DNA from 4 places in the Paenibacillus sp. FSL H8-0259 genome. Region 3 is predicted to be linked to each of the others. Evidence: riboswitches for the same ligand, from Rfam matches in the RefSeq annotation. Region 3 holds a riboswitch; each other region holds the start of a gene.
What was found. Region 3 has a riboswitch for cyclic di-AMP ahead of NSU01_RS02995 (hypothetical protein). Riboswitches for the same ligand answer to the same signal wherever they lie in the genome.

Region 1: another riboswitch for cyclic di-AMP. It lies ahead of NSU01_RS18745 (APC family permease); the one in region 3 lies ahead of NSU01_RS02995 (hypothetical protein).
Region 2: another riboswitch for cyclic di-AMP. It lies ahead of NSU01_RS25375 (alpha/beta hydrolase); the one in region 3 lies ahead of NSU01_RS02995 (hypothetical protein).
Region 4: another riboswitch for cyclic di-AMP. It lies ahead of NSU01_RS09090 (hypothetical protein); the one in region 3 lies ahead of NSU01_RS02995 (hypothetical protein).

What each region holds. Positions count from the first base shown of each region.
Region 1 covers NZ_CP150147.1:4,441,218-4,444,665, reverse strand. The annotation lists gene NSU01_RS18760 (ATP-binding protein) at 1-87, shown strand, start outside; gene NSU01_RS18755 (DsbA family protein) at 181-936, shown strand; gene NSU01_RS18750 (disulfide oxidoreductase) at 933-1,367, shown strand; cyclic di-AMP (ydaO/yuaA leader) riboswitch at 1,594-1,753, shown strand; gene NSU01_RS18745 (APC family permease) at 1,882-3,448, shown strand, end outside.
Region 2 covers NZ_CP150147.1:5,887,858-5,891,305, reverse strand. The annotation lists gene NSU01_RS25395 (Na+/H+ antiporter subunit D) at 1-648, shown strand, start outside; gene NSU01_RS25390 (Na+/H+ antiporter subunit E) at 654-1,136, shown strand; gene NSU01_RS25385 (Na(+)/H(+) antiporter subunit F1) at 1,136-1,429, shown strand; gene mnhG (monovalent cation/H(+) antiporter subunit G) at 1,419-1,778, shown strand; cyclic di-AMP (ydaO/yuaA leader) riboswitch at 1,777-1,911, shown strand; gene NSU01_RS25375 (alpha/beta hydrolase) at 1,919-2,278, shown strand; gene NSU01_RS25370 (MerR family transcriptional regulator) at 2,646-3,047, shown strand; gene NSU01_RS25365 (histidine kinase) at 3,209-3,448, opposite strand, start outside.
Region 3 covers NZ_CP150147.1:695,488-698,935, reverse strand. The annotation lists gene NSU01_RS03005 (oxidoreductase) at 1-493, opposite strand, end outside; gene NSU01_RS03000 (MerR family transcriptional regulator) at 490-891, opposite strand; cyclic di-AMP (ydaO/yuaA leader) riboswitch at 1,495-1,664, shown strand; gene NSU01_RS02995 (hypothetical protein) at 1,838-2,284, shown strand; gene NSU01_RS02990 (hypothetical protein) at 2,634-2,822, opposite strand; gene NSU01_RS02985 (hypothetical protein) at 2,925-3,221, opposite strand; gene NSU01_RS02980 (class I SAM-dependent methyltransferase) at 3,347-3,448, shown strand, end outside.
Region 4 covers NZ_CP150147.1:2,136,037-2,139,484, reverse strand. The annotation lists gene NSU01_RS09095 (SPFH domain-containing protein) at 1-1,331, opposite strand, end outside; gene NSU01_RS09090 (hypothetical protein) at 1,354-1,899, opposite strand; cyclic di-AMP (ydaO/yuaA leader) riboswitch at 2,054-2,240, opposite strand; gene NSU01_RS09085 (glycoside hydrolase family 88 protein) at 2,513-3,448, opposite strand, start outside.

The DNA.
Region 1 (3,448 bases), 3.7 Mb from region 3:
CTGCAGTCGCTGGATTCATCGCCGGAGCTGATTTACAACCAAGAAAATGAAGACAGCGGAGTGCCTGCGGCAACAAAAGCTGTATAATGTAGGGTTTGCCAAGGAGAGAACTTTAATTATATAATTTTAAAGTAACTTATCTTTTATCACGACAGTCCTATGGACAGAAAGGAACTCTCTTTGAGCAAACCGAATAAGAACAATGTCGCGCTTCCCCAGATGAGCAAGCAGGAGAAACGCCGGGCAGAGCAGGAACAGCAGAAGCAGAAAACGAGAATTCTGATCGTGAGTACAGTGGCATTAGTCGTAATTATTTTTGTAGGATTATTCATGCTGGCCTCGAAGGACGGCTCAACCACAGGATCTGCTGCGGCTCCCGTTGACTTCAATTACAGTGAAATGGCACGGCTGGGGAAAGAAGATGCTCCAGTCAAAATCGTTGAATTCGGCGATTACAAATGTCCGGCTTGCGCCCAGTTCACCGGGGTGATTAAACCGCAAATCGTTCAGGAGTATGTCAATCAGGATAAAGCAGCCTTTTACTTCGTCAACCTGGCCTTTATTGGTACGGATTCGAGAACAGCCTCACTTGCGGCACTCTCCGTATACCATCAGAATCAAGAGGCTTTCTGGAAATTCTTCGATGCCATCTATGCTAACCAGGGTGAAGAAAAGGTAGAGTGGGCAACACCGGACTTCCTGGTAAGTCTGGCACAGCAATTAGAACTGCCCATTGACTTCGACCTGCTGCGTAAGGATATTGAAGACAAGACCTACGAAAGCGAACTGGAGAGAGATATCCAGCTTGGCACAGACACCGGTGTAACCAATACGCCATCACTGTTTGTCAATGGAGTCAAGGTGAATGAACCTTTTAATATGGAGGAGATTGATGCTCAAATCCAGGTAGCTGCGGAAGCTGTGGCTGCACAATGAATAAATTCTCTGCATTCTGCCGCCGGAATTGTCTCTACTTGGCCTGGTTCGTCTCGGTTGTTGCTGTAGCAGGCAGTCTGTATCTCAGTGAAGTGCTGAAATATGAGCCCTGCAAGCTATGCTGGTTTCAGCGGATATTTATGTACCCGCAGCTGATTTTGCTCGGAATCGCCACTTACCGGGGGGATAAGCGCATTATCCCTTATGTCCTTCCCTTAAGTTTGATTGGCGGAAGCATTTCGATCTATCATTACGCAGAGCAGAAAATTCCGGCACTCAGCAAGGTGCTTCCATGTACAATCGGTGTGCCGTGCAACACGGATTATCTGAATTATTTCGGATTCATCACCATCCCGCTGCTGGCACTCATTGCGTTCGCATTAATCACAATTCTGCTATGGACAGGGCGTAAAGAGGATGCAGCTGAGTAAGAAGCCGTCAGGCAGAATGAAGAGTAACTATTTCCCTTAAATTAAGTGTAAATTATTATGCAGAAACGCTGTAAAATCACGCGATAAAGGGATAATGAAAGAGAATGAAAGATCAAGACATACCGGATCATGGATTTGGTTGTTTTGGTTGTTTTTCATTCTTTTTTCATTTGTTTCAACGCTTTACGGAAGAGGCATTGTAGATTAATATTAGTCCTTGTGAGAAGTTGAATATGCGCTGAATTTTCCGGAAGGAAAAACGGGGGAACCAAACTTGGCCGAGTGCCAACGGGGTGAATCGGAAGCGGGTCAGCAGACTCGAAAACCGTAGGGCTACCACAGCCCGAATCCGCCAGCTAACCTCGTAAGCAATAGTGGGATAATGACCATGCACTCAAGGCATGCGGATCATTTCCGTATGCTTATTTTTGTGCCTGCATTTATGAAATCCACTTATGAAAACAGCGCGCGGTACTGCCGTTTCAACTTAACAAAGAGAGGAACTGTTACTACAATGGTAAGCAAGGTAAAACGACTATTGATCGGGCGTCCGATGAAGTCGAACGAACTCGATCATGAAAAGTTATCCAAGGTGAAAGCACTGGCTGTCCTGTCTTCTGATGCGCTCTCGTCTGTAGCCTACGGAACAGAACAAATCTTAATCGTACTTGTGGCCGCAGGTTTCACAGCTATCTGGTACTCATTGCCAATTGCATTAGCCGTATTGGGCCTGCTGGCCATCTTAATCCTGTCTTATCGGCAGACCATTTTTGCTTATCCGCAAGGCGGGGGCGCCTATATTGTTGCCAAAACCAATCTCGGGGTTCATACCGGCTTGCTTGCCGGCGGCTCTTTGCTGGTGGATTATATTCTTACGGTGGCGGTAAGCGCCTCGGCGGGAACGGATGCGATCACATCAGCGTTCCCGGGTCTTCATAATCATAGTGTACTCATAGCGGTTACTGTCATTCTGCTCTTAACGATTGTCAATCTGCGGGGTGTTACTGAATCTGCTTCATTCATAGCCATTCCGGTATATCTGTTCGTCGTCTCCATCTTTGTACTGATTATCGCGGGAGTCTTCAAGTATGCAACCGGCGGTGCTCATGCCCAGGTTCCTGAGATCGGCTCGGCGGTATCGAACGTCAGTATGTTCCTTCTGCTTAAGGCCTTCAGCTCCGGCTGTTCGGCACTGACCGGGGTAGAAGCGGTCTCCAATGCGATCCCTAACTTCAAAGCACCGGCTGAGAAAAATGCGGCTAAAACGCTGATGCTGATGGGTCTGATTCTCGGGGCTATGTTCACGGGGATTACGCTTTTGGCTTATTGGTACGGTATCATGCCGGACGAGAAAGCAACGGTTGTGTCACAGATTACCGAGTCTACCTTTGGCCGCGGCGGTTTGTACTTCTTCATCCAAGGCATCACCGCAGTAATCTTGTTCCTGGCGGCGAATACAGCGTATTCGGCCTTCCCGCTGCTGGCGTTCATGTTCGCCAAAGACAAATATTTACCCCACGCCTTCATGGTGCGCGGAGACCGGCTGGGATTCTCCAACGGCATTATTTTCCTCGGCGTAATGTCGGCTGTGCTTGTAGCTGCTTTTCACGGAAATACCGAAGGGTTGATTCCATTATACGCCGTTGGGGTATTCATTCCGTTTACCCTTTCACAGCTTGGCATGATGGTCCAGTGGTACAGAACCAAGCCTAAGGGCTGGCAGAGCAAATTCGCTGTGAATACAGTAGGCATGCTCACAACCTTAACCATTACGCTCATCTTCATTATTACTAAATTCTCGAGTGTATGGATGGCCTTCATCTTCCTGCCGCTTGTAATCATCGTGTTCCACCGGATTCACCGCCATTATATGAATATTGCCGATCAGCTGCGTATTTGTCCGGCTACGGATAAACCTTGCATTAAAGGAAGCACAGTGGTTGTACCTGTTGCCGGTGTCACCCGTGCAGTACTGCATTCGATCAGCTATGCGAAGTCATTGACTGAGAATGTAGTGGCTGTATATGTCGGATTCGATGAAGAAGAGATTCACAAAATGGAACAGAAGTGGGAAGAGTGGA
Region 2 (3,448 bases), 3.0 Mb from region 3:
ATGGCTGCTGCTACCATGATTCTGGGCAGCCTGGGGGCAGTCGCTTATAAGGATATCCCGAGGATTCTGAATTATAACATCATTATCAGCGTTGGATTTGTAGCCTTTGGACTCGCTGCAGGGACTGCAGATTCACTGAATGGGGCGGTCTTCTATCTGCTGCACGATATGCTGGCCAAGGGACTCATGTTTATTCTGGGCGGGATGATTATATCCGCAGCCGGAACTGACCGGCTAGGCAGTATAGGCGGGATGATTAAAAGGTATCCGTTCATCGGCTGGATGTTCTTTATCCTTGCTCTTGCCCTGACAGGTATTCCGCCGCTGAGCGGGTTTGCCGGCAAGATTCTGATCATCCGCGGAGCTCTGGCTGAGGGAATGCTGACGTTGTCCTTAATTGGACTAGGATCGAGCTTACTGGTGCTGTATTCCCTGATGAAGGTGTTCAGGCTGGCGTTCTGGGGAAATGAACCGGTGAATGAATTGCCTAGAGTGAACTTGAAGGCTGCATCGGCTATTGCCGCCGGACTCCTGCTGCTTGTGATTGCTATGGGGGTCGGTGCCGAGTCCGTCTATGCTTATGTATCGCAGGCAGGCGAGGTTTTGGCGTCACCTGCGCGGTACATTGAAGCCATAATGAAGGAGTAGAGAAGATGGCCCTACAATTCCTCTTAAATCTGTTGATTGCCTTTCTGTGGATGGCGATAAATAACGATGGCTCTGGCTCAAGCTTCATAGCCGGCTACGTCATCGGTATTATATTATTGCTGATTTTGACGAAATCCCTGGCCCGGACCCGGCCATTCTATCTCATACGTATATGGGCTATACTGAAGCTTCTGCTGATCTTTGCCCGTGAACTTACGGTCTCGAATTTCGTGGTCATCGGCCATATCATCCGTCCAAAGCTGGCTATACGTCCCGGTATCTTTGCTTATGAGACTGCCTTGACCTCGGCTTGGGAGGTTACGCTGTTATCGTGCCTGATCTGTCTGACGCCGGGAACCCTGACTCTTGATGTTTCGAAGGATGGCAGGACGCTGTACATTCATGCACTTGATATTAAAGATGCAGAGCTGCTTGTCGCGCAGATTAGAGGCACTTTCGAACAAGCGATTATGGAGGTGACCCGGTAATGATCCAAGTTATGCTAACCGTGGCAATGATCATTCTGGCGCTGGCGATGCTGGCATGCCTGTTCCGTCTCCTGAAAGGGCCAACCCGATCAGACAGGGTTGCCGCGCTCGATACGATAGGCATTCATGTACTCGCAATGATCACTGTTTTCTGTATGCTGCTGGATACCCAGGACTTTCTTGAAGTTATTCTGGTTATCGGTATTCTGACGTTTATTGGAACAACGGCACTGGCCAGATATATTGAACGGGGAGCCGTTATAGAGGATGGAGGGAACCCGAATGACAGGTGAACTGATTAGCTCCATTCTTGTGGTGATGGGTGCAGTCTTCTGCGGCTTAAGTGCCTTCGGCTTGGTCCGGCTGCCTGATGTGTACCTGCGTTCACATGCGGCCACCAAAAGTGCAACCTTCGGGGTGCTGTGTCTGCTGACAGGAGGCTTCCTGTACTTTTGGTTTAAAGACGGAACGGTTAATGTCAAGCTGCTGCTGGCGATTGTTTTTGTATTCATCACTTCACCGGTGGCAGGCCATTTAAATGGCCGGGCAGCCTACCGTTCAGGAGTCCCCTTGTGGAAGGGGAGCGTACAGGATGATCTGAAGGTCCTGAGGGAAGAAAGTCAGGAAACGTCTGCAAAATAATACTTAATCGCTGAATTCCTTATAGGAAGCGGGGGAACCAGGTTATATGGGGTGAATCTCGGGATAGACGAGTAGGGCTACTTTCAGGGCCCGAATCCGGCAGCTAACCCCGCAAGCGTTCATGAGAGGATGCACTGTTTATGCCGCATATTGAAGTGAATGGAACGTCGCTCTATTACGAGATGTCGGGCAGCGGTCTGCCCATTGTTTTTATTCATGATTATTCGACCTCCCATCATCTGTTTGAGCCGCAAGCGGATTATTTCAGCAAGCGTGCGAAAGTGATCGTATTTGATCTAAGAGGGAACGGGCAATCGGGGAAAATGGATGTGGAGATTAGCCGGATCGTAGACACACAATGTGAAGATTTGAAGCTGTTATTGGACGCTTTATCTGTAGAGAAGGCTGTGATCGTAGCTTGTTCCAGTGGTGCTGTGCTCGCCCAGCTCGACAGACCGCACGAAGGAAATTGCAGCAGAGTATGGTGCGGTCATTTATGACTTTGAATGGATCGGTTGTTCAAGGAACTGAACAGTGAGGGAAGGGTAACCTCAAGCCTCCGGCGAAACCGGCGGGTCCGGCGGGACTGCAATATCCAGTGGATCGGCCCGGTGCATAAGTATTTGGCGGCGGAGGGCCCACGCTGGAGAGCAATATATGTACCACGCACTTCATGAAGAAGCACTCAAATATTACGGCAAGTTTCTGGAGGCCGGTCAAGGCAGGATCGAGGACAATATCCGGATGGATCTACGGCCAACTGCCCTCGCAGGCAGTTGGCCAGCAAATAGGTGATTTTATACATTTATTTCGTGGAACGTGAATACCATTAAAATATATAAGTCCACTAGAAAGAGGAGAGATGTTATGGTTCGCCATTACACGCAGCTGGAATTGATCACGATATCGAAATTACCTCCGACCACAGTGAAGAGATGGCTAGAGTATTTCTCTTATTTTGTAGCCGCGACCCGTCAGGGAGACCAGGTGCTTTACCCTTATGAAACTTTGAAACTACTGAAGCGGATCAGTGAACTGCGTGCAGAGCGTTACCATCTCAGTACCATTGTTCGTCTGCTGATTGAAGACGGCTTTCCGATGTATGGCAAAGAGGACAAGAAGGAGTTGCAACCTCCTCCGCCAATGGAGAAAATCAGCGCCGAGCCGAAGAAGCCGGACAGACAGCAGCTGCTTGTTGCTTCCCTGGCGGCGCTTGCCGATGAGCTTAACCGGATTGCGGATCATCTTAACCACTTGAAGGTGCAATAAATACATTCCGGCCCGAATTCAATGAGCGGCAGCTTCATGGTTTGAGCTTGTCCATTTTGCTTAGACTCAGCCACTGCCCCCGCGTAACCGAGGTATCGGGAGTAATGCCCAGATGCGCGGACATTAGACGTGATTTATGAGGTGGTGAAATCCATTTGGAACTAAGATACCGGATGATTATCAAGAGGAATCATGAACGATACTGTCGTGCCCCTGCCCGGTTCACTCTGGATAAGAAGACCCTGGCCATACCGCTGAACCAAGCGGCGGTTGGTATTCCTTAAGCCGATTCCCCCGGTGTTATGCCGGGTAAGGCTTAGGAGGTTCTCAATCTCGGCAGCCGGAATCCCTTTGCCATTATCTATAATCTGTACACAGGCGCCAGCTTCCGCCTGATATAT
Region 3 (3,448 bases):
CGCCCTGCACCAGCGCCGGCCAGAGCCGGGCCGCCAGCTGGAAATGCCCCAGATGGTTGGTCGCGAACTGCGCTTCGTACCCGCGGCTGTCGCGGGCCAGCGGCGAGGCCATGATGCCTGCGCTGTGAATCAGCATATGCAGCGGCCGGCCGGAGTCCAGGAACCGCTGCGCGAAGGCATCCACAGATGCCGGGTCCAGCAAATCCAGCGCCTCCAGCTCGACACCGGGAATCCCGGCAAGGGCAAGCCGGGCCTTCTCCGGTGTCCGAACGGGAACTATCACAGTGGCCCCCGCGGCAGCCAGGACACGTGTGGTCTCCAGGCCCAGGCCGGAGTAGCCGCCGGTCACGACCGCTATTTTACCGCTCAGATTATGGCCTTGGATTACTTGCTCTGCCGTAGTGTCCGGCCCAAACCCCGAAGGAATCGGGTGCTGCTTAACTTTCGCGTGATTCAACTCTTTGTTCGTGTCCTGATTCAACCCAGTATTCATTCCTCGTTCCTCCTCTGTTCCATTTCCGCGATGAACCTGCCGTCCTTAAGCTCCCGGAAGTTCTTCAGCTTGTATTTCATAAGCTCCAGTGCCGCCGTAAGTTCCGTGAGCTGCTCTTCAATCAACGTTTTATGCCTGTCCAGCACACTGTAGCATTCCTCGTAGTCCTCTTCCGCTGAAGCCCTGATATATTCTTGAATGGTGCGCAGTGGCATATGGGTTCTTTTGAGAATAGCGACGAAATGCACCCGGTCCAGCTCACGCCTGCTGTATGCCCGCTGGCCGTTCTCCTTGCGGCTTGCCGGGGGCAGGAGCTTGATTTTCTCATAATAGCGGATGGTATCCTGGCTGAGTCCTGTCCGCTCTGCTACCTCGGTGATCGTAAAAACAGGCTCCATTGGCTGCTGGCCTCCTTCCTAATCTAGCTTCTTAATCCAGCTTCTTAGTTTGGCTTTCAGTCTTGGTAATTTACTGACCGTCTGCCCTTACAGATTCAAATAATAATCCCTGGAGTAGGGTCCAAGTCAAGCATTCGGGAAGCGGGAATTAGGCCCTCCCGGATGTATGGTTTGTGCGGCTAGAAAGGTACACTTTTCGTAGAATCAGGCTCTAACTCAGGTACAAATTGTAAACCGCCATAATTACTCTAATAACACATTCACGAATCTATTTGCCAGACGGGTAACGCTTACTTCATCTTCAATCTCTCATTATCTCCCGATTACTCACTAATACGCCATTTCACAAAAAATCAATATCGACGGCGTTTCCGGTCTAACGCATTAATATTTCCGGAGTTCCCTCACCGCTGCCTCCCAAAAATAAAAAACGGCGATTGAGCGAGATAAACGGATGATAATCGGCCACATATATGGTTTTAGTCTCCAATATTCCTCGCGAAGCAGCAATTTATTGCAAATCCGGCGCAGAAGCACTCTTTTCCATTTTTACAAAGACAATCCTGAAAGGGTATGATTCGTGTTGAAAGTTACCAGCGATAATGTGAATGCACGCTGAATTTCCGCCAAGCGGAAAACGGGGGAACCATCAGGCCGCAGGCCTACTTGGGGTGAATCCGAAGGAGACTTCAATTACGCAGTCTCAAAAGGTAGGGCGACTCTCACCGTCCGAATCCGACAGCTAACCCCGTAAGCGTAAAGAGAGAGATCTTGATCCGCCACGATTTTGCCCCAGGCTTCTTACGCCTGTAACAAAACCGCAGCAGAGGTCCTCCTCTGTCTGCGGTTTTTTGCGCACTTATTCCGGCGGATCAGCATTTCGGCAAACCTATCAACTACATATCCAAACTATAAATCGCCCACATTCAGGAAGGAACGTGTCCACATGCCAGACCCATTATCGTCCAATGCAGTTCCCGCTGCCGGATTCACCAGCTATATTGAGCAATATAGCGGAACCATCTATGCGCTAAGCTGTCTCCTGCTGGAGAAGGGCGCCCGCGCCGATCAAGCCGCAATTGCTACATTCGCGGCACTCTATGAGCCTTGGCTCAAGGGCAGCATCCAAGCAGATGCTTACTCCCTTGCCGCCTACAGGGAATGCATCCGGCAATGCTCGCTGGTTGCTCAAGACCGCGGCCGCTGCTCTTCTGCCCTGCTCACCTGGGAGGATCAGATCGCCAGCGCCTTATGGTACGGCATCCAGCTGCCGCTGCCCGAGATCTGCCTCATCCTGCAGCGAAGCGTTCCTGAGCTGAAAGCGCAGCTCAGAGGGATTCGCGAACAGATGGCTGCTGCGCGGCCAGCTGTCCCGCGTCCGTCGGCGGGATAATAGGGAAGATGGCTAGGCCTGCAACAATAGACTCAATCATGCCACTGCGATCCATGCGGACTGTAGATCCGTTATTTCGCCCAATCAGTCGAATCAGCGATCCATGCGGACTCAGAGGACCTTAACTAACCAGTTTCGCCTCATTTTGAGCTCCTTCGAACAATATAAGCGCGCCTGAGTCCGCAACGGGCAAAAAAGCAGGCTTTTTCACAAAATAAGGTCCTCTCAGTCCGCGTAGCAAGCGCTGCATAGAGTAAATCCGCTGACGTCGTACATATTAATAAAAGCCGCAGCATCCGCCACGGCTCTCCATTTGCTAATGCTATGCTATCTGTTCCAGTGCCAGAAATCAGCGCTTGCCCTTGCCGCCCTTGGCGAACCGCCAAAAAGCCATGCAGCATCCGAGCAGCCCGACGCCCAGCAAGATGGTCTGCAGTGCTCCCAGCCAGGTTGATTTGTCCGACGGGATCAGGCTGCTGATAATGATCAGCAGGATGGAGACCACGACCAGCACGGGGGTTTGTCTACTTTTTTTCACAAAAAATCACCACTCCTAATTACTAATATTACTAAGGTACACTATCTGCGGGGGTTTAACCAGTTTAGGGTGGTTTGTGATCACTCTATAGAACAGCATTATTTATAAGCCCGTTTCATCACTACAGGTCATCCACCTTCCATATCCCATCATTTTAATCATTGAATAGACAGCGGTATCATCACTCCCGTTATCCCAGGACCTGTCCACTACCACTTCGTATTCATCAGCGTTTATTTTATTCATTTCATTAATTTCGTAATCTGTTATATTTGCCGTCTCCTTGCTGATTTCAGCATACAGAGCCTTCCTTTCATCTATCGTCTTACTTTCTGAGGTATCTCCGGAACACCACATGTGCACTTTCGCGATGAAATCATCCAGATAGCTCACTACCACACTGTTCAACTCCGGATCATCACTTAGCTAAAATACGAAGATTAACAATAACATTGCAAATTGGTTATATCGTAGATATAATATGTCCGTAATAACTATTTAGTGTAATTAAAGGAGATCGGGCTATGACAGAGTTCTGGGAAGCAAGCTTCATAGAAAAACAAACGATGTGGGGATTTGAACCTTCTGACTCGGCCATCTTAACCAAGGATTTTTTCCTTGAAAAG
Region 4 (3,448 bases), 1.4 Mb from region 3:
ATTATTTTGGCGATATCACCGGTAATTTTGTTCACGCCTGAGGTGGCTCCATCCTGGGAAATCACTGTAATCTTATCCACCTTGGCGAGCGGGGAAGCAATTTTCTCAGCCAGCTCCGGCAGTATTTTCAGGAATTCCACGGTAAGCGCAGCTTGTGTGAACTGTTTGTACGCTTCGGCTTTCTTCTCCAGGGCTCCCGCTTCCGCCGCTCCGGCCAGCTGGACAATCTCCGCATTCGCTCTCCCTTTCGCCAGCTCAGCTTCCGCCGTGGCCAGTCCGCGCTTGGTCGTTGTCGCTGCCTCGGCTTCCGCCTCAAGAATCTGCCGCTGCTTGGCGGCTTCCGCTCTCATGACCGTAGCCTGGTTCTCCGCCTGGGCAGGCTTGATCACCGTTGCCTCCAGCTCCCGCTGTCTCAGCTCGACTTCAATTTCCCGGACTGTGCGGTTGGCCTCCGCTTCCATCTGCGTGATTTTGACCTGTTCGGTAACGAGCGATTGCTTAATTTTGTTCTGCTGCAATTCATACGCAAGATCCGCCTGTGCCTTCTTCACTTCTGTCTCCAGCTTGAAATCCGCCTGCTTGATGTTCAGTTCCTTCTCAAACAGGGATTCCTTCGCGCGGGCGGCGGTTCCCGCTTCAATGGTGGCCTGATGCGCATTGGCTTTGGCAATGGAGGATTCCTTCTCCGCCTCGGCCTGCTTGATCTGAATGTCGCGTTCCGCTTCCGCCTTGGCAATGCTGGCATCGCGGCGGATGCGCTCAATTTCCGGAACCCCCATATTGTCGATATACCCTTTGTCATCCGTAATTTTCTTGATGGTGAAGCTGACGACCTCAAGCCCCATCTTGTCGAGGTCCTCCGAGCAGGTCTCCCTCATCTTGCTGTTGATTTCATCAGGCGTCTTGAGGATGGATTCCACCGTCAATTGCCCGATCAAGCCGCGCAGGTGGCCCTCCACCGAATGCAGGATAATCGTCTCGCGGTCTTCTTCCGGCCGGTCGATGAACTGCTCACTGGCCGTCAGAATAGCGGTGGGATCGCTTTTGATTTTTATCTGGGCGACCGCCTCCAGGTTGAGCTTGATGCCCTGCCGGGAGAACATCGCCTGCGCCGGAATGACATCGAAGCTCATCAGCATCATCGAGATGGTCTTATTGTTCTGGAAGCCGGGGATGACGAACGTACCGCCGCCCTGCACCACTCTTTTACCGCCGAGACCGTATACAATCATCGCCTGATTGGGCGGGACTTTTTTATAAGCGGTCACTATACTGAACAAAGCCAGCAGAATAACAACAACAATGCCCGAGATTAAATAAAGAATAACCATTTGGTCCGACACTCCCCGTCATTTATAATTCTCCGAATTCCCTCTCGAAGAGGGTTACTTCCGCCATTCCCTTATCCACCTTCAAAATAATCACCCTGTCGCCCCTCACAAGCTGCTGGCCGCTTGCTGCCCGCACTCCAATGGAGCGCATCGTTCCGTGCAGCACATATTTCATTTCCCCGGCTGCCCCATCCGCTGCAGGTACACTGATGTATCCAAGCTGCCCTGCCTGCTCATAATCCAATTCATTCATGCTGCTGTCATACCGGGTCATCACCCGGGCCAGCACTGCATACATCAGACAACCTGTCAGCAAGGCAATCATGGTGCAGATCAGCACTACTGCAAGCACGCCCATTCCGCTGAAGCGGATAAGCACATAACCGGAGCCGCCCCAGACTGTGACAAACACCATCAGCGGGAGTATAGGCACAAAGCCCGGCCCCCCGGCGTCACCGCCCCCCGCATGCAGATGACCCGTCAGGCCATGTCCGTGAAGTCCGCCGCTGAGGAGCAGGAGCAGTCCGACCCAGAAGCACACGATAAATATAGTTAAGATAACGATCACCTCCTTAGGCAGTTCAGATCACATTATAAATACACTTTCCCGTTGTTATATGAATTGTTATTTTTGATTCAGACCGTCTTCCCTGCTGCTGCACAGCAAAAAGACCACAGCAGCAACAGGGCTCTCCGTGGTCGGTTAATCGATCATGGCGCTCATCCTCTCTCTTCGAGGCTTACGGGGTTAGCTGACGGATTCGGGCAGCGAGATTGCCCTACCTTGCCGGAGCACCGTTACAGCATGCAGCAAGGATTCACCCCAGGTGAGCGGCCGCTATCTGAGCAAAAGCCGTAATCACCGTTGGTTCCCCCGTTCCCATTACTGGAATTCAGCCATTTGAGAACAGTTAAATTTCATTCGGTTGTTGATTTGAATCTTACGCCTGCAGCCATTTAATGTAAAACGCTGCGGTTGACAAAAGAAGCCAAAAATGCCGTCCCTGCATGAATGAAGGCGTATTCTTTGCTTTCGTTCTTAAGCGGCCGATGATTTACTCCTTTTTGCTCCGTTTCTCTGGAGCAGTGCTGTTACATAGCAAAGAGGCTGTCTAGTAAGCAGTGAATCTGCTTACTAGACAGCCCCGGCCGGCAAATATTATCAATACAGTATAATTTCTTTATCGTTTCTGTGCTTCCAGCTCCCGCGTAAGCTCCAGCGCTTCAATACCGGCCAGCAGTACTATGCCAATTCCGTGAGTATCGTTGAGCTGCCAGGTGAGCTGCTCCTTGTAATAGAGCTTATTGAAGGAGTAGCCTGATCCCCGGCAGACGCCGTAGACATTCCCCTGCTTGTCGATGCAGTATTCGGCAAGGGCGTGCCAGCCGCGTATTGCCGCAGCGGCGTAGGGGTGCGGCTTGAGCAGCCAGCCTCTGCGCACCCCTCTAGCGAAGGCATACACGAACATTGAAGAGCAGGATGCCTCCGCATAGGATTCAGCATCCGTCAGAACTTGATGCCATAGCCCTGCAGCATCCTGTAGCCGCAGATACCCTTCACACAGCTCCCGGAAATAATCCAGCAGCTCCGGCTGCTGCGGGTGCTGCTCCGGCAGAATCTCCAGCAGCTCGGTCAGTGAGAACAGCACCCAGCCGTTGCCTCTGCCCCAAGGCACACCGTTCGGCTTGCCGAATTTATAGTCATAGACATGGTGCATAATGCCAAGCTCCGGCTGGAACAGCCGCGCGCGGTAATGCAGAAACTGGGCCACGGCGTCATCCAGATAGGCAGCATTGCCGGTCAGCTGATAGTACCGGACCAGAAAAGGGGTGCTCATATACAAATCATCACACCACATTGTTCCCTGCATGAAATCGGTCGTGCCCCGGGTGCGGTAGAGCGCACCCGCCTCGTCACGGGACTGTGTCCCTTGAATGTAACGGGCAATGTATTCTGCCGCCCCGGCTGCTCCAGGCAGCGGCTGCACGCTGTGCGCTGCCAGCATCGCCGCACCGAATGAGCCGCAATCATCCAGGGAGTCGATTAGCGCCAGCTGCTGATTAATTCCCGGAGCGCCGTAACGGCCCGTGTCCCAGAGTGAATATTCATGAAGCCG